One region of the Marinomonas sp. 5E14-1 genome, then DNA from elsewhere that is predicted to be linked to it. Evidence: predicted binding sites of a transcription regulator. Region 1 holds the regulator's gene; each other region holds the start of a gene.
The links. The regulator sigma-54, encoded in region 1, starts transcription at its own class of promoters, with help from an activator protein. The targets are predictions, from matches to a motif close to TGGCACNNNNNTTGCTNT.

Region 1 (4,587 bases):
CCACATGCTTTTACATGATAGTTGGGATGGTTACTAATGATGCAGGCGGCATATTCATCGACAGTAAAGATATCACCAGTAACGCGATGCATACCAGAGCACAAAAAGGTATCGGCTACTTACCACAAGAAGCCTCTATTTTTAGAAAAATGTCTGTTGAAGACAATATTCTAGCGATTTTAGAAACACGTAAAGAACTCACAAAAGCTCAGAAGAAATCCAGACTTGAAGACTTATTAGAAGAGTTTCATATTACTCATATCAGAAAAAATTTAGGCATGGCCCTATCTGGTGGTGAGAGGCGCCGTGTAGAAATTGCGCGGGCACTAGCAATGAACCCAAAATTCGTTCTCTTAGACGAGCCTTTTGCTGGCGTTGACCCCATTTCTGTCGGTGATATCAAACTTATCATCAAACACCTACAAGAAAGCGGCATTGGTGTTCTGATTACAGACCACAATGTCAGAGAAACCTTAGACATCTGTGATAAAGCTTATATTGTGGGCAATGGATATATCATTGCTTCTGGTGATGCTAGTACAGTTATTAACAATGAACAGGTGAAAAAAGTCTATTTAGGTGATGACTTCCGCCTGTAACCCCTTATCATTACTGCAGAAAGGGAGTAGTATGCATAACTCGTTCCAATTCACTCAAATAAAAAGAGTTGCTCCATGAAGCAGTCTTTACAGTTAAAACTCGGTCAACAGCTGACCATGACACCCCAGCTGCAGCAAGCGATACGTTTGCTGCAGCTTTCTACGCTGGATCTTAAACAAGAAATTCATGAATTTCTTGAATCCAACCCTCTTCTTGAACTTGACGACGACGAACAAGGACAAGTAGAAGCACCAGCTAGCATCGAATCCAAAAGCACAGCAGAAACACCTGATATCAATACAAGTGAAGAAGCTCGTGTTGAATCAGAATGGACAGAAAGCATTCCTGAAGAGCTCTCAATAGATAGTAACTGGGATGACACCTACCAAAGTTCTGCAGCGATCAGCGACAACAATAACTATGAAGGTGACAGCGACTTCGAAAGCCGTAATGCGCCTGCAGAAAGCATACAAGATCATTTAATCTGGCAATTAAATTTAACTCACATGTCTGATCGAGACATTGAGATTGCATACGCAATTATTGAATGCGTACAACCAGATGGTTACCTAAGTATTACACCAAACGATATCTGCGAGTCCCTTTCGACCGAACTAGAAGAACTTGAAATAGAAGAAGTTATGGCAGTCCAACATAGACTGCAGCGTTTTGACCCTATTGGTGTTTGCTCTACCGATCTACGAGATTGCCTATTAGTTCAGCTAGAAGCATTTCAAAACCACCCTTTATACAAAAGCACGCATAACCTGATTGACAATTATTTGCCGCTTCTTGGCAGTCGTGACTTTGCGCAATTAAGCAGAAAAACAAAGCTAAAAGACGAAGCTCTTAAAGAAGTAGTTTGCTTAATACAACAACTTAATCCTCGTCCCGGCTCTGTTATTGATGCAGATGATACGGACTATGTCATTCCTGATGTCTCTGTCAAAAAACGCAATGGCAGCTGGCAAGTAGAGCTAAACAATGACGCTTTACCGCCTGTCAAAATAAACGAAACCTATTCTGCTATGGCTAGCACAGCGTCAACGCCCGAAGACGCGAGCTATATCAAGACGTCATTACAAGAAGCCAAGTGGTTCATGAAAAGTTTACAAAGCCGAAATGAAACCCTATTAAAAGTTGCCAGCTGTATTGTAAGCCGTCAAATTGACTTCTTTGAATTAGGTGAAGAAGCCATGAAGCCCATGGTACTTCACGATGTAGCCGAAGAAGTCGGCATGCACGAATCAACAATATCTAGGGTGACGACTCAAAAATACATACACACACCAAAAGGTATTTTTGAACTTAAATATTTCTTCTCCAGCCATGTCAACACAGCATCTGGCGGAGAATGCTCTTCTACAGCAATACGAGCCATGATTAAAAAGCTAGTAACAGATGAGCCAGCTAAAAAACCTTTAAGCGACAATAAATTAGCGACTATTTTGGCTGACCAAGGCATACAAGTTGCCCGCCGTACTGTTGCAAAATACCGCGAGGCGATGAACATACCGCCATCCAATGAACGCAAGCGATTGATCTAAACGGACACTACTTTATCATGCCATTAAAATCATTATTGAAAGCGGAACTTGTCTTTGCAAAACAAGAGATTGTCAGCAAAAAACGCGTTCTTGAGAACTTAGCGGAAGTCGCATCTAACAAACTACATTGCGATAACGAAGCGGTTTATGACGCTTTATTAGGCCGAGAAAAACTTGGCAGTACTGGAATAGGAAATGGTATAGCCATTCCTCACTGTCGTTTGGAATCCGCCAATCATACGGCAATCGTTGTGATGTCATTACAAAAACCGATTGACTTTGATGCGATTGATAAAAGAGCTGTAGATTTGATCTTCGCCCTCATCGTTCCACCTCACGAGTGTGACTCTCATTTATCGACATTGGCGCAGATTGCAGAATTAGCACAATCGCCACAATCTTTAGATAAATTAAGAACCGCTCAAACAAACGAAGAGCTATTTAATATATTTGATTCGTTAATATAGGAAGCACGCATGCAAGAAAAGTCTATTACTATCATCAACAAACTTGGCTTGCATGCTAGAGCTGCAGGAAAACTTGTTGAAACAACTTCTCGCTTCTCCTGTGATATTACCATCGAAAAAGAAGGTCGTAACGTCGACGGAAAAAGCATTATGGCAATGATGATGCTCGCTGCAGGAAAGGGCACCGAAATTCATATCAAAACCAATGGAGATGACGAAAAAAACGCCCTAAAAGCCATAATAGAATTGATCAACAATCGCTTTGGTGAAGATGAGTAACACTTTATATGTCAGAGAAAGCAACTCTAACTAACCACCTGCAGACAGTCACCGAGTCTCTTGAGTCCGGTGCCACCATGCAAATCCGTTATTTACTTAACGGTGCACTACCTGCACAGGACGTTGCTCGATTATTGGAATCCTCCCCACCTAAAGAACGAAAGCTTTTATGGGAGCTGATTGACTCAGAAAACCAAGGCGAAGTGCTACAATATCTAAGTGAAGATATTGGCGCTCAATTCATGAAAAACATGAATACTGAGCGATTGATAGAGTTATCGGAAAGTTTTGAAAGTGATGACTTAGCCGATTTATTACAGCATTTACCAGAAACTATTGTAAAAGAAGTTCTTGCGTCCATGACAACGCAAGACAGGGTGCGTGTTGAAGCCCTATTAAGCTACTCGGAAGATTCTGCCGGTGGCTTAATGAACACAGACACAATAACAATACGTCCAAACATAACGATTGATATTGTATTTCGCTACCTTAGAAGGCACGACATTCTCCCTGATATGACAGACAACCTGCTGGTTGTTAGTCGATCTGATCGCTTATTAGGCACTCTCCCTCTCACAAAGTTATTAGTGTCAGACACCAGCGATATCGTTCGAGATATCATGGAAACAGAATACACCGTCATTGAGGCTGAAACACCTGCCAGCGAAGTCGCACAGTTATTCGAAAAAATGGACCTTGTTTCTGCCCCTGTTATTGATGGAAAAAGCAAAAAGCTTCTAGGTCGAATCACGATCGATGACGTGGTGGATGTCATTCGAGACGAAGCAGAGCATTCAATGCTAAGCATGGCTGGTCTCGATGACGACGAAGATACTTTCGCCCCCATTATGAGAACAACAAGGCGCCGCGCCGTATGGCTAGGAGTCAACTTGGTGACGGCGTTTATTGCATCTTATGTCATTGGGTTATTTCAGGACACGCTAGACCAAGTTGTTGCTCTCGCCATTCTCATGCCTATTGTCGCTAGTATGGGCGGTATCGCAGGCTCTCAAGTTCTCACATTAGTAATACGCGGTATCGCGCTCGACCAAATAGGCACTACCAATACTCGCTGGCTGTTAAACAGAGAACTCATTGTTGGCCTCATTAATGGGCTTCTGTGGGCAACCATTATTGCCGTTCTCACCGCACTTTGGTTTGACAATATGAAGATTGCCTATATCATTGCTGGCGCGATCATCATTAATCTTTTATTTGCCGCAATGACAGGCACACTTTTACCGATTTTATTGAAGAAAGTCGGTATAGACCCAGCTCTTGCTGGAAGCGTAATCCTCACAACAGTAACAGATGTTGTTGGATTTCTTTCCTTCCTTGGCCTTGCTACCATCTTTTTAATATAGGTTCCCATGACAGACTTTGATCAATTTGAAAATGAAGACGAAATCCCTAAAAGCAAAACCCAGATCAAGCGAGAAATGGAAGCTTTGCAAGATCTTGGCAAAAAGCTACTTAAGTTAAGTAAAAACCAACTTAAAAAAGTTGAAATGTCTGATACATTACGCGATGCCATTGCAGAAGCCGAAAGAATCAAACACCATGAAGCATCACGAAGACACTTGCAGTACATAGGCAAAATCATGCGTACGGAAGATCATGAAACGATTGCTCAGCGGGTGGCTTTATTTGACTCCACATCAGCCGCATACAATAAGCTTTTCCATCAACTAGAA
Region 2 (4,587 bases), on a different contig from region 1:
CATCGTTCCAAGTACGAAAGCCCATCACATTTGACGCCTTCGCCCCATCAATAGGCAAGATTTTTGCTCGTGAACCTGTCGCCATAATCAATTTGTCATAGCCAATGGTTCTAGTGCTGGCTAAACAAACCACTTTAGCCTCAAGGTCAATGCTCTCAACCCCATCACCAGCAATAATAGACACACCTTCTTGCTGCATTTTTTCCGTATCAACCAAAGACATTTCATGGTCTGAAATATCTTTGGCCAACAAAGAAGACAGCATGATTCGGTTGTATCCAACCTGAGCTTCTTCACCAATCAGTGTAATAGAATAATTCGCATTTTTTTGCTGCATCAATTCAAACGCCAGCTTGCTGCCTGCCATTCCACCACCAACAATAACAATACGAACACAGCCTTCTTGACGCATATTCTTAAGCACTCACTGCTGAATTTGTGCCTGATGCCTTTTTCGCTTTCGCAGCAGAAATAGGCTCAACTTTGCGCTGTTTCTCATATAAGAAAGTCAGTACCTGCGCACGGTAATCAACATATTTAGGGTCATTAGCCAATGCCAATCTATCTCGTGGACGTTCTAAATCTACATGAAGAATTTCACCTATGGTCGCCTCTGGACCATTCGTCATCATGACTATACGATCAGACAGTAAGACAGCTTCATCAACATCATGAGTAATCATAATGACTGTGTTATTTAGATCTTTTTGAATCTCCATCAAAGAGTCTTGAAGGTGTGCACGGGTTAAAGCATCCAAAGCTCCAAAAGGCTCATCCATTAGCAAAACACTTGGCTCCATTGCCAGCGCACGCGCAATACCTACACGCTGCTTCATACCACCTGAAATTTCATCAGGCCGTTTGTCTGCCGCATGAGTCATATGCACAAGGTCTAGGTTGTGCATAATCCATTCGTGCATTTCTTTTTTAGACTTTGTCTTCTTGAAAACCTGTTTAACCGCCAATTCAACATTTTGGTATGACGTCAACCAAGGCAACAAGGAATGGTTCTGGAAAACAACAGCACGCTCTGGGCCTGGGCCTTTCACTTCTTTTCCATCAAGTAAAATACCGCCTTCCGTTGCATCATAAAGTCCTGCAACAATATTCAGAACAGTAGATTTACCGCAACCAGAGTGACCTATCAGGGAAACGAACTCCCCTTTGTTAATTTTCAAACTGACATTATCAAGCGCTTTGAACGAACCTTTTGGGGTTGGAAACTCGATAGAAACTTTGCTGATATCCAAATGGGTTGACATATTTATCTCCTACTTAGTCTTATCTAGTTAACCATTAACGTAATACTTGTGTTTTATCCCAAGAGACAAAACGCTGAACTACAAGCATAGCTCGGTCTAATAAAAATCCGATAAAACCAATCATCAACACCGCCACCATAATTCGCCCTAGCGAGTTAGAACTACCGTTTTGAAATTCGTCCCAAACAAACTTACCTAAACCTGGATTTTGAGCCAGCATTTCTGCTGCGATAAGAACCATCCAAGCAATACCTAAAGACAAACGAAGTCCGGTAAACATCAATGGGATAGCAGAAGGGATAACAATCTTGATGACATGGGTCATCCAATTCAGACGCAATACTTTTGATACGTTTAACAAGTCTTTCTCTACCGCTGCTACACCTACGGCTGTATTAATCAAAGTCGGCCACATGCAACATAACGTCACAGTAAACATGGAGGTTAGGAAAGATTTCGAAAACATTGGATCGTCTGTAACATAGGTCGCACTCACAACCATAGTGACCAAAGGCAACCATGCAAGCGGTGAAACCGGTTTAAATACTTGAATAACCGGATTAAGAGCACTGTAAACTGAACTATTAAGACCAATTAAAATACCAAGCGGAATTGCGATAAGACTCGCCAATCCAAAACCTGCCAATACGGTATAAAGGCTTGTAAATATTTGATCAAAAAAGGTTGGCTTACCTGTGTAATCTCTTAACTTACCCACATAGCTAGGATCTTTCGCTTGACGCGCTTCAATGCGTTTTTCTTGGCGCTCATAAAACGCTTCTTCCTTAACTCGCTCGTTTTGATGTTCAGCTACAAGACTATTCCATTGCTCGTATACAACTGATGGCCCTGGGAACTCTCCTAAAGAAGTATGAACTCGGCTTGCACCAACCTGCCATAACGAAATAAAAACCAAAATCCCAAAAAGAGGAAGCAACAAGCTTTTCAATGAAATGCTTTCTACTTTGTCTTTCAATGACGCTATGGATAAGCTCGGTATATTCATATTTCTCTCTCACTCTGTTTAACAAAATAAGACAGCCTGACTGACTGTCTTATTATTCGCTTTACTTATATTTGGTCGTCGCCTTTCAAACCAATTTCAAAGCTTTTCAGGTAATCATTTGGTTTTTTGCCGTCATAAGTAACACCATCGATAAAGTCACTTTGTGGTGCTTTGAAGCCATCTTCTGCTTCAAAATCTGGGAATTCAGATGCCACCATCAAACCATCTTCGATCAAAGCATTGGCCGCTTGAGCATAGATGTCTGGACGGTACACTTCTTTCGCTACGTTCATGAACCATTCATCTGACTTAGGCTCTGCAATCTGTCCCCAACGACGCATTTGAGTCAGGTACCAGATAGCATCACTGTAGTAAGGGTAAGTTGCGTTATGACGGAAAAATACGTTGAAGTCAGGAACTTCACGTTTGTCACCTTTTTCATACTCAAATGTCCCAGTCATACTGTTAGCAATAACGTCGTAATCGGCACCGACATAATCACTACGAGACAAGATTTCAACTGCTTCGGGACGGTTAGCATTGTTATTTTCATCCAACCATTTCGCTGCACGAATCATGGCTTTTACAACACGAATGTGTGTATTTGGATATTCTTCTGCCCAATCACCACTCACACCAAATACTTTCTCTGGATTGTTTTTCCAGATTTCGTAATCGGTAATAACTGGAACACCAATACCTTTAAATACTGCTTGCTGGTTCCAAGGTTCACCCACGCAGTAACCGTGAATGGTTCCTGCTTCCATTGTTGCTGGCATTTGCGGTGGAGGCGTTACTGACAACAAGGCATCCGCATCAATCTGACCACTTGTATCACCTTTCGTTGGCGCATAGTAACCAGGATGAATACCACCAGCTGCTAGCCAATAACGTAATTCGTAGTTATGAGTAGAGACAGGAAACACCATTCCCATTTTGAATGGTTTTCCCTCTGCTTTATAACCATCGATAACAGGTTTTAAAGCACTAGCACTGATTGGATGAACTGGTTTTCCATCAGAGCCGCTTGGAATGTGCTTTTTCATTTCAGCCCAAACATCATTAGAAACGGTGATGCCATTACCATTCAAATCCATACTAAATGCAGTAATAATGTTAGCCTTTGTCCCATAACCAATAGTTGCTCCTAAAGGTTGACCCGCCAACATATGAGCACCATCAAGCTGCCCATCAATCACTCGATCTAATAATACTTTCCAGTTTGCTTGTGCTTCTAGCGTGACATATAAGCCTTCATCTTCGAAATAACCTTTCTCGTAGGCAATCGCTAAAGGCGCCATATCAGTTAATTTTATAAAACCAAATTTGAGCTCTTCTTTTTCTGGGTAACCAAGCTCAGCATGAGCAATTCCAGATAGGAATGTAGAACCAATCAGTAAAGAAAGACCTACCTTCTTAGTTGAAGAGGCTAACTCGGGTAAGGATAAAACCGCTTTCAAAGATCTCATATTCATAACTATGCTCCACTTGAGAAACGTAAAAACAAAAAAAGGCGCATGCGGATCACAATTAATGTGTCCACAGGCGCCTTTGCCATTCATAAACAGCCCTACATTGAACTGCTAATAATGTGGGTGATAGTTAGACATCGTTGCCAACCTCACCAAAATTTTATTAAAACTTGATACATAAAAAGAAAGCACGTTATATGCCAAAAAAAACAAACCATTGATATATAATGTTTTTTAATAAATTTAAGTAAAAAAAGTGCAGTTTTTGACAAATAAAACACTAAGCCGCGCTCATTTCTTACGCACTACGCACCATAAAAAGACACGCTACTCACTAAAACCTTTCAAAATACCCTCCGAGTGCAAAGAAACATTTCCTGTCGATACAGCCTCTAACCAATTGGATTCTGCTGAAGAGTTCAAACGCCAAGAATCATCTTTCTCAACATCAAGCCCTAACGCTTTATAATAAAGGTCTTTGCGATACACTTGCTCAGCCACTTCATTCAATGAAGGAAAACCTTCTAGTTGCTGCCAACGGTGCATTTGCGCCATAATCCACAAAGCGTAACTTGGTAAAGGCTTATTAATTTCACTTCCAGAAAAGCGCTGATAAGCCTCCATTGGCCAGTCGAATTGCCCTTTAGGTTTAATCGCACTAAAGCCATATACCAATTGCTCAACCGTACAATTTAAATAATCTGGATGACTTAATATTTCTAATAATTCAGTTTGATTTTCCGCTTCATCTACCCAAGTACATGCTTTCTCCAGAGCCCTAATAACAGCTAAGTGGGCCAATTCATTCTGTTCTGCCCATAAGGAATTCACACCAAACACTTTCTCA
Region 3 (4,587 bases), on a different contig from region 1:
GGTGCCAACCACTTCTTCAGGCATACCAATAATCGATGTGGTCACAATCAAAGGTTGAGCAATGGTGTCGATTTCATCCCTATCGTGTTCTTCAAAAATGCCTTGTTCTTCACAAAAAACCGCTTGGCGAATACGTTTCGCCTGTTCAATTTCCCAGTCATTGGTTGCCCATTTCACCTGAAAAACACGACCTTTTTTATGCGATTTGTCGTTCATCTTCGGCCTCCTTCTCAAAACGAGATAAAGACGAACAAGCACCACAACGAGCACAACCCGCTTTTACCTTGTCTGACGTCATGTCTAGATTAACCAGCTCTTTGGCAAGAGGACGAAGTACCGCTTCCATAAATTCAGAGGTGGGCGCAGGCCTGTCTTCCAACGGCGTTCCTGAGATGGGAACAAATGGCACAACGAATGGGTAAACCCCTATCTCGATTAACTTGCGGCAAGTGTCGACAATGGTTTCTTGTGTATCACCCAAGCCGGCTAAAATGTAAGTACTTACTTGCCCACGACCGAACACAGCAACCGCATCTTCAAAAGCTTGATAATACTCATCCAAAGAAACCTCGGCCTTGCCCGGTGTAATGCTTTTTCGCAATTCTGGCGTGATCACTTCTAAATGCATACCAAGTGCATCAATCCCTGCATCCTTCATTCGTTGATACCAAATAGGATCTTTTGGTGGTTCACATTGACCTTGGATCGGTACATCGACAACGGCTTTGATGCCTTGGGCACTTTCGCACATCACTTTTGCGCCACGGTCAGCGCCAGCGGGCGTTCCAGTTGTCATGACAATGTGCTTAATACCATCTAATTCCACAGCCGCTTTGGCGACTTCGGCCAATTGCTCTGGTGTTTTATGGGCAATAGTACGACCCGCTCTCAAAGATTGGCCTATTGAGCAAAATTGACAGGCTTTACGACGGCTCTCATAACGAATACAGGTTTGTAAAACCGTCGTCGCAAGCACATCGGTACTGTGCAATGTCGCGATGTGAGAATACGGAATCCCATCTGCTGTCGTTAAATTATAAAAGTTCGGGTCTTTGGCAAAGGTAACATCGGCCAAAGGAATCTTATCGGACAACAAAGTCGCACTCTGTTGCCCTGTTTCCGTCTGTTGTAACTCATCACTGTCAGACAAAGTAAAAGGCGACGACCACGCTGTTTGCGTATAGATTGGCACCATCAATGTTGTGCCATCCACTGTGATTGCCTGATGATCAGATGGGCCAGCGCCACCGCGACGGCTTACATGCGCTTGATCTGCCGACTGTAAGCGCAAGCCCTTCGTTTGTAATTCAGTTAGAAACTGAGACTGTTTCATCTTGAGCTGCGTCATCACTTGACTCTCCTTTATTGAAAAGGGAAACATTCGAAACTGGCTGAGCGTTATTTGTTATAGGCAAACCATCAACATACTCTGTTGCCTTTGAATTCATCTGTAAGCTCAGTAATTCTGGGCGTGCATAATGGCCTACCGAATCCATCATACGTTTGCGTTTGTCTATTAAGCGAAAATCCAAATCTGCATAAATAAAGCCTTCTCCTTCTGTCAGAGATGGCGCAAGGTGTTTGCCTTCAGGGGAAATAATGGCGGTATTACAACCTTCTCTTAATGCATTCTGCATTTTTGTATCTGGCGTAATACTTTGAATTTGTTCTTCGGTTAACCAGCCGGTGGAATTAATCACAAAACAGCCTGATTCAAGGGCGTGATGACGAATAGTCACGTCCATCTGTTCACCAAAAATAGGGCCAACTAACGAGCCGGGGAATTGAGCGCAATGAATTTGCTCGTGTTGCGCCATTAATGAATAACGGGCCAATGGGTTGTAATGCTCCCAACAAGCCAAAGCACCGATACGACCTACAGCCGAATCAACCACTTTTAAGCCTGAAGCATCTCCTTGTCCCCAAATCATTCGTTCATGGTAAGTGGGGGTGATTTTTCGACGTTTAAGAATCAATTCACCCGTGGCATCAAATACCAACTGAGTATTATATAAACTGCCGTTATCACGCTCATTCACGCCTATCACAACGACCATTTGACGCTCTTTCGCCTTATTACCAATCGCTCGTGTTGTATCACTTGGCACAACCACAGCCTCTTGATATAAGCGCAAATGCTCTGGACCTTGACTCACAGGGGGTAAAACAAAAGAGAAATAAGGGTAGTAAGGTAAAAACGTTTCAGGAAAAACGATGAGCTCTACTCCGCTCTCAGCCGCCTCATCAATCATGTTTAATACTTTGTGCAGCGTACCGGACAAACTCTCCAAGTCAGGAGAGATTTGAACGGCCGCGGCACGAACGATTGGGTAATCACTCATCGCCGCGGCTCCTTTTACATTGTCCAAGTATCAACAATGATGGCATTGTCACGGGTATGTAAAAGTTTGATATCCAAAACATCGAGTGGATTAATTGGCGTAATTCCCTCGATCAATGAACGCTCACCATGACCATATAAAGCCTGTAGAGCAAAACGACAAGCGTAAACTTTACCGCCTTCTGCCATGAATTTTTTCAACTGATTGTTGAAGTTCATGTGACCAGGAAACGCCTCATCACCCAAAGTAGGGAAACCACGTTGAACACCCAAAGTCACACCAGGTCCGTATAAAAGAATACTGGTCTCGTAACCTTTTCTTTGTAAACGCGTTGCTTGCAACATATTTACAAAACCAATTGATCCTTCAAAGGCTACCGTGTGAAATGTTACTAATGCTTTCTCACCCGGTTCCGCTTTTACGTCTTCAAACACTTTTTCTTCGTAATCGACTAAAAAATCACCGTCTTTATTTGGCTCGTATTTTACTTCTGGCATCTTCTTTCTCTCCGGTTTATTAGTTTTTGAAAAAATCGATCTGATCAATTTCAACTAATACATTGCAACCTAGGTGCCAATGATTGCAAAATAAAAAGCAATCAATTTGCAAAAATGATGCGATAAAGTAAAATGCCAAACGCAAAAAAACAGAAAAATATTTTTTCTGATTATCTTTTAATAATCAAAAAAAATGCTCAACACACAAACAAAACGCCCTAAAATGACGCCAAAAACTAAAAACACGACCAATTCAGTGCAGACAACTTGTCTTTGTAAAAATATACTTACATTCTTAAAAATCTAAAAAATAACAAAACACACTAAAAAAACAGAACACAAATTGAATGCAAAATAAAAGCACTCAATAAAATTCAATGAATTCACTACGTTTCAAGGAACATCACTACATGCCCACTTCAATGCTGATTACATGGAAAAAAGAACTCGATAAGAAAGGAAAATATCCAGCTTACAAACGAATAGCCGAATTAATAAATGAAGACATTGAGTCTGGTAAACTGCAACCACAAGATAAACTCCCACCGATGAGAGATTTGGCTGACGCCCTAGAAATAAACTACTCCACCGCCTCTCGTGCCTACAGCGAAGCCAAAAAACGAGGATTAATTGACACCACAACAGGAGCAGGAAGCTTCATTAAAGGCAAGGTGCCAGCGATAAAACCAAGCTTAGCGCCTTATGAAATGACCATGAACATGGTGATTGAGCCCGCTATTCCAACGCTTATTGAAGAGATAAAAGACGGAGCTTTAAGCAGTATCGCCATGTCGGATATTTTGAGCAGTGTGCGTTACCAAGATTTTGGCGGCAATAAAGAGACCAAACAGTGTTTTTTAAGCTTAATTAAACGCCGCGTTAAAAATGCCACTCTGGATCGTGTTGTTTCATGCCCGGGAATTCATGGCGGCTTAGTCGCTTTAGTGTCTCAGCTGTGCGGCCATCAGCAAGTCATTTGTGTCGACAGCCTAACTTACCCTGGAATCAAATCCATTGCGGCCCAGCTTGGTAAAGACCTTTTATCTCTTGAAAGAGACAGTGATGGCCCATTAGTCAATGCATTTGAAGATGCTTGTAAAACCCACGAAGTAGCGGCGTTGTATATTAATCCAACCATGCAAAATCCAACGTCCAGCAGTATCTCGAAAAGCCGTCGGGAAGCACTAGTGGATGTTGCGCTTCGTTTTAGCGTTGCCATTATTGAAGACGATGCTTATGGATTAATCAGTGATGACACAGCGCCGACTTTTGCCACACTGGCGCCAGAAATAACGTATTACATAAACGGCTTATCTAAATGCTTTGGCCCGGGCGTAAGAGCTGGCTTTATCCTTTGCCCGACGCAAAGAAAAGCCGAATACACTGCAGGTGCTTTACGCTCGTTAAACGTCATGGAGAATCCGCTTATTCATACTATTATTTGCCGCTGGATAAAAGAAGGGACTCTCGATCACATGATCCAAGGCATTAAAAGAGAGGCAAACTTGAGGCAGGTTTTAATTAAAAAAACATTAAAATCACATCATTACACTATGGAGGAAAATGCTTTCCATTTTTGGCTAAAATTGCCTAAAAATCTTGGCTGGAACCCATCCGACTTAGCCACAAAACTACGAGCTCATGGTGTTAATGCGGTCTCTAGTGCGGCTTTCGCAACGGATAACAACCCGCCTCAAGCGTTGCGCATTTGTTTTGGCGGCCCATCTTCGCAAAAGGACTGCCAAGAA
Region 4 (4,587 bases), on a different contig from region 1:
CATACGATCCAACTCAGACAAAGGTTCTTGCTCCGCTAATTTTGACTCTAACCAATCACACGAAATAGACTCAGGTGTCGGATGCAAATACGCAACAAGAGAAAGCTTTTTATCCTGAATATACGCCAGCCTAATTTGCTCTGTAGCAGGGTTAGTGTATTCCAGCCACTCTCCTGTTGACGCCCCCTCCTGATTTAACAAAGCCTGAATCGAAGACACATTTTCGCCAACTGGCCACACCACTTCGTAATGATAGCCATGTTCAGATGGCACATAACACCAATAAGTGAAATCCAGTTTTTCAAGCGGCTCTGAAGATACAACCACGCCATAAGAAACCTCTTTTACAGCTTCAAGTTTAACTTGTGCATGTTTCGATTCCGGCTGCCCTGACAGTGGATCAACTACTTGAGGAATAAGGTTTGACACAACAGATGCATTGGAAAATTGTTGCGTCCAATGGATTGGTGCAAAAACATTCCCTGGAGTCACTGCTCGACTTACTTTTGCCTTCAACAAGGCTTCCCCATATGAAGAGGTAAGGCGAACAAGTGTTTTGTCTTCAACACCAAGCTCTCTTGCGTCTCTAGGGTGAATTTCTACATAAGGCTGGTCAGTGTGCTTTGTTAATAAAGCGGCATCGCCCGTTCGTGTCATAGTGTGCCATTGGTCTCGAACACGCCCTGTATTAAGTGTAAACGGCCATTCCAGAGAAAACTGATTAATAGGTAATTGTGGCACAATAGGTACAAATTTAGCTCGCTTGTCTGGCGTAAAAAAGCGGCCATCTTCGAACATACGAGCCGTGCCCTCTGGTCGACCTTTTGGCACAGGCCACTGCACAGGAATCAAAGCATCGTATTCCTCTTTTGTCATTTGACTGAAATGCCCAATATCGAAATCACGTTTGCCATTATTTTCAAAGGCAGATAACGCCGCATGCTCCACAAAGATTTCATGCACATTTCGATAAGAAAACGCTGACTGATAACCCAAGCTTTTAGCTACTTCACACATCGCCCACCAATCATGTTTGGCTTCACCTGGTGCAGGTAAAAGACCTCGTTGGCGTGAGATTCTTCTTTCTGAATTTGTCACTGTGCCATTTTTCTCACTCCAACCTGTTGCTGGAAATAAGACATCTGCCATCGCAGTGGTATCAGTATGCGCCTTGCAATCACTGACAATAACCAACTCACACTTTTCTAACGCTCTTCTCACTTGAGCCGTATCCGGCAGACTCACCATAGGATTAGTCGACATAATCCAAACTACTTTCACCTTACCTTCTTCCATAGCTTGAAATAAATCGACTGTTTTTAAACCGTTTTCTGTCGCCATATTAGGCGCTTGCCAAAAACGCTGAACCAAAGACTGAGCACCTGGCGTAGCAAAATCCATGTGTGCAGCCAACTGATTCGCTAATCCGCCCACTTCTCGCCCGCCCATCGCATTCGGTTGACCTGTAATCGAAAACGGTCCAGCACCTTCCTTTCCAATACGCCCAGTTGCTAAATGACAATTAATAATCGCATTACATTTATCGACACCCGATGAAGACTGATTCACACCTTGAGAATAAAAAGTCACCGTTTTTGGCGTTTCTGTCCACCAACTTGCCAACAGGCTTAACTCTTTTTCACTGACTCCACAGAATCCTGCCGCAGAAGCCAACGTCGGTGTTGACTCACTCGCCTGATTTAGCGCCTCTTTAAAACCATTGGTGTGACGAGAAATAAAACCTTGGTCAAGCACATTAGCCTGAACAGAGTGCTGTAACAAATAAGAGAAGATCGCCGCATCGCTGCCAGGTTTAATTCCCAAGTGCAAATCTGCGATATCACAAGTGGCTGTCTCTCTAGGATCAATCACAACCACTTTCATGTGAGGACGTTGCTTTTTAGCTTCTGCAATACGTTGAAATAAAATAGGATGCGTCCAAGCCGCATTAGACCCCACCATGATTAACAAATCGCACAGTTCTAAGTCTTCATAATTACAGGGAACGGTATCAGAGCCAAAAGCACGCTTATAACCAACAACCGCTGACGCCATACACAATCGAGAGTTGGTATCGACATTAGACGTTCCAATGAAGCCTTTGGCTAACTTATTCGCTACATAATAATCTTCTGTCAAAATCTGCCCAGAAAGATAAAACGCAAAAGCATCAGAACCATGATCCTTTACCACTTGAGCAATTTTTTCACTGACCGTCTCAATCGCCGTTTGCCAAGTAGCAGACTCGCCATGCACCATAGGAGTCAACAATCTATCGTCAGATTGAATGGTTTGTGCGAGGCTACTACCTTTAACGCATAAGCGACCAAAGTTAGCAGGATGATCACGATCTCCAGACACTGGCTCAACAGGGTCAGTAGTGGCATTTGGTACAGTAAAATTCACCCCGCACCCTACGCCACAATATGGACAAGTCGTTTTCTCAATTCGTGCTGTCATGATCACTCCTCAAACCTATTATCCAAAAACAAAAAAAGGCCCAATCGCTTTTCTAGAAAAGCGATTGGGCCTCGTTGCCTTTTGTAATATCTGATTGCTTTATGTGTAAACCTTCGTCGACTTACGGTGCATCAGTTACTTTTATACTAAGCAATAAACAAGCCAGTTTTGATAAAAGATGTTAAATCCATGTATTCGCTATCAATCCCCTATAAATGGACGAGTGATCTTTTACTAATAGCATAAGGCCTCAATTTTTTGCACCAAAATAATGCAAAAATACACATTAAGCTTCAGAAATGTACACATCATTCCCTTCTAGTTTGGCTTTCCAGCAAGGAATTCGAACCACTTCATCTTCCAGACATTCTCCAGAAGACAACACAAAGTGTTGTTTATACAAAGGGCTAGCAACAGTCCAATTGCCTTGAAGGTGAGCAACCAGGCCACGAGATAAAACGTTTGCTTTGCCAAATGGGTCCCAATTACTGATAGCAAACACCTTATCGTCAGACTCAGTTATATAAAAAAGTGCCACTTGCTGACCATCAACCATAGCCGCCACTCCAGCACCTCTAATAAGATCACTTTGCTTACAAACTAATTTCCACTGTGATGCCATCTTATTAACCCACCTTCGCAATCAATTCTAACTTTTCTTTTTCTGTCGCAGGGCGAATTTGATCACGCTCTTCAACAAAAACAACATTGTCATCCACACCATCATAGTTAACAAATTGACGGAATGTTTTCAGTGCTTCTGGGTCTTCTAATGTTGTTTTCCACTCACACTGGAAGGTATCAACAACATAATTCATCGCTGCATCCAGCTCGTCACACATGCCTAACTTATCCCCTATAACGACTTCTTTTAGATACTCTAGACCACCTTCAAGGCCATCCATCCAGACGGAAGTTCGTTGCAGTCGATCTGCGGTTTTTGTGTAAAACATTAATACGCGATCGATATACTTAATGAGTGTTTCATCATCTAAGTCAGTAGCAAATAAGTCGCCGTGACGGGGCTTCATACCACCGTTACCACAAACATAAAGGTTCCAACCGCCTTCTGTCGCAATAACACCAATGTCTTTACTTTGTGCTTCTGCACACTCGCGAGTACAGCCAGACACGGCAAACTTGATTTTATGAGGAGAACGCAAACCTTTATAACGGTTCTCCAAATCAACTGCCATGGTCATACTGTCATTCACACCATAACGACACCAAGTACTACCAACACAAGACTTAACCGTTCGTAATGACTTACCGTAGGCTTGGCCTGTTTCAAAACCCGCGTCGACAAGCTTTTTCCAGATTTCTGGCAGCTGAGGCAAGGTCGCACCAAATAAATCAATACGTTGACCACCTGTTACCTTGGTATAAAGCTTGTATTCTTTTGCCACCTCACCAAGCACAATCAATTTTTCTGGTGTAATCTCGCCACCAGGAATACGAGGAACGATAGAGTAAGTACCGTCTTTCTGCATATTACCTAGGAAGCGATCATTGGTATCTTGCAAGATAATGTGCTCTTTTTTAAGAACATATTCGTTCCAAACACTGGCTAAGATAGAGCCAACCGCGGGCTTACAAATTTCACAACCGTGACCTTTACCGTGCTTTTCTAACAACTCATCAAAGCTTTTGATCTTGCCAATTTTGATGATGTTATATAAGTCCTGACGCGTATAAGCGAAGTGTTCACAAATGTCTGTGCTGACTTCCACCCCTAGCGCAAGCAGCTCGCTATCGACTACTTTTTTCAGCAAAGCAGCACAACCCCCACAACCTGTTCCGGCTTTTGTCATTCCTTTCACATCACCAACAGACAAAGCTCCGCCACAGACAGCATCACTGATATCTTGCTTCGATACATTATGACAACTACAAATTGACGCTGTCGCCGGCAAAGCGTCAACTCCCAACGCAGCGGGTGCGCCATCCATTGCTGGTAAGATCAAAGATTGCGCTTGTTCAGGTAAATCAATCGCATTCAAATAGTATTGCAGCAAGGTATCGTAATAACTATTGTCACCGACTAACACCGCGCCTAGCAATTTCTTGCCATCTTCTGAAACAACCATTTTGCGGTAGCTCTGGCTCAACTCGTCTTGATAAACAAAA

Region 2: the regulator sigma-54 is predicted to act here: its motif matches at 3,926-3,943, upstream of ABFY09_RS08475 (CmpA/NrtA family ABC transporter substrate-binding protein).
Region 3: the regulator sigma-54 is predicted to act here: its motif matches at 2,901-2,918, upstream of ABFY09_RS11320 (MSMEG_0572/Sll0783 family nitrogen starvation response protein).
Region 4: the regulator sigma-54 is predicted to act here: its motif matches at 2,608-2,625, upstream of ABFY09_RS08505 (nitrate reductase).

What each region holds. Positions count from the first base shown of each region.
Region 1 is NZ_JBDXMW010000004.1:39,153-43,739, reverse strand. It holds gene lptB (LPS export ABC transporter ATP-binding protein) at 1-599, shown strand, start outside; gene ABFY09_RS04500 (RNA polymerase factor sigma-54) at 675-2,147, shown strand; gene ptsN (PTS IIA-like nitrogen regulatory protein PtsN) at 2,165-2,614, shown strand; gene ABFY09_RS04490 (HPr family phosphocarrier protein) at 2,624-2,893, shown strand; gene mgtE (magnesium transporter) at 2,902-4,257, shown strand; gene yjgA (ribosome biogenesis factor YjgA) at 4,264-4,587, shown strand, end outside.
Region 2 is NZ_JBDXMW010000007.1:154,630-159,216, reverse strand. It holds gene ABFY09_RS08490 (FAD-dependent oxidoreductase) at 1-412, opposite strand, end outside; gene ABFY09_RS08485 (ABC transporter ATP-binding protein) at 417-1,262, opposite strand; gene ABFY09_RS08480 (ABC transporter permease) at 1,297-2,268, opposite strand; gene ABFY09_RS08475 (CmpA/NrtA family ABC transporter substrate-binding protein) at 2,334-3,743, opposite strand; gene ABFY09_RS08470 (ABC transporter substrate-binding protein) at 4,068-4,587, opposite strand, start outside.
Region 3 is NZ_JBDXMW010000011.1:78,928-83,514, forward strand. It holds gene ABFY09_RS11305 (MSMEG_0567/Sll0786 family nitrogen starvation N-acetyltransferase) at 1-216, opposite strand, end outside; gene ABFY09_RS11310 (MSMEG_0568 family radical SAM protein) at 197-1,348, opposite strand; gene ABFY09_RS11315 (Nit6803 family nitrilase) at 1,308-2,342, opposite strand; gene ABFY09_RS11320 (MSMEG_0572/Sll0783 family nitrogen starvation response protein) at 2,357-2,839, opposite strand; gene ABFY09_RS11325 (PLP-dependent aminotransferase family protein) at 3,250-4,587, shown strand, end outside.
Region 4 is NZ_JBDXMW010000007.1:161,137-165,723, reverse strand. It holds gene ABFY09_RS08505 (nitrate reductase) at 1-2,460, opposite strand, end outside; gene nirD (nitrite reductase small subunit NirD) at 2,747-3,082, opposite strand; gene nirB (nitrite reductase large subunit NirB) at 3,087-4,587, opposite strand, start outside.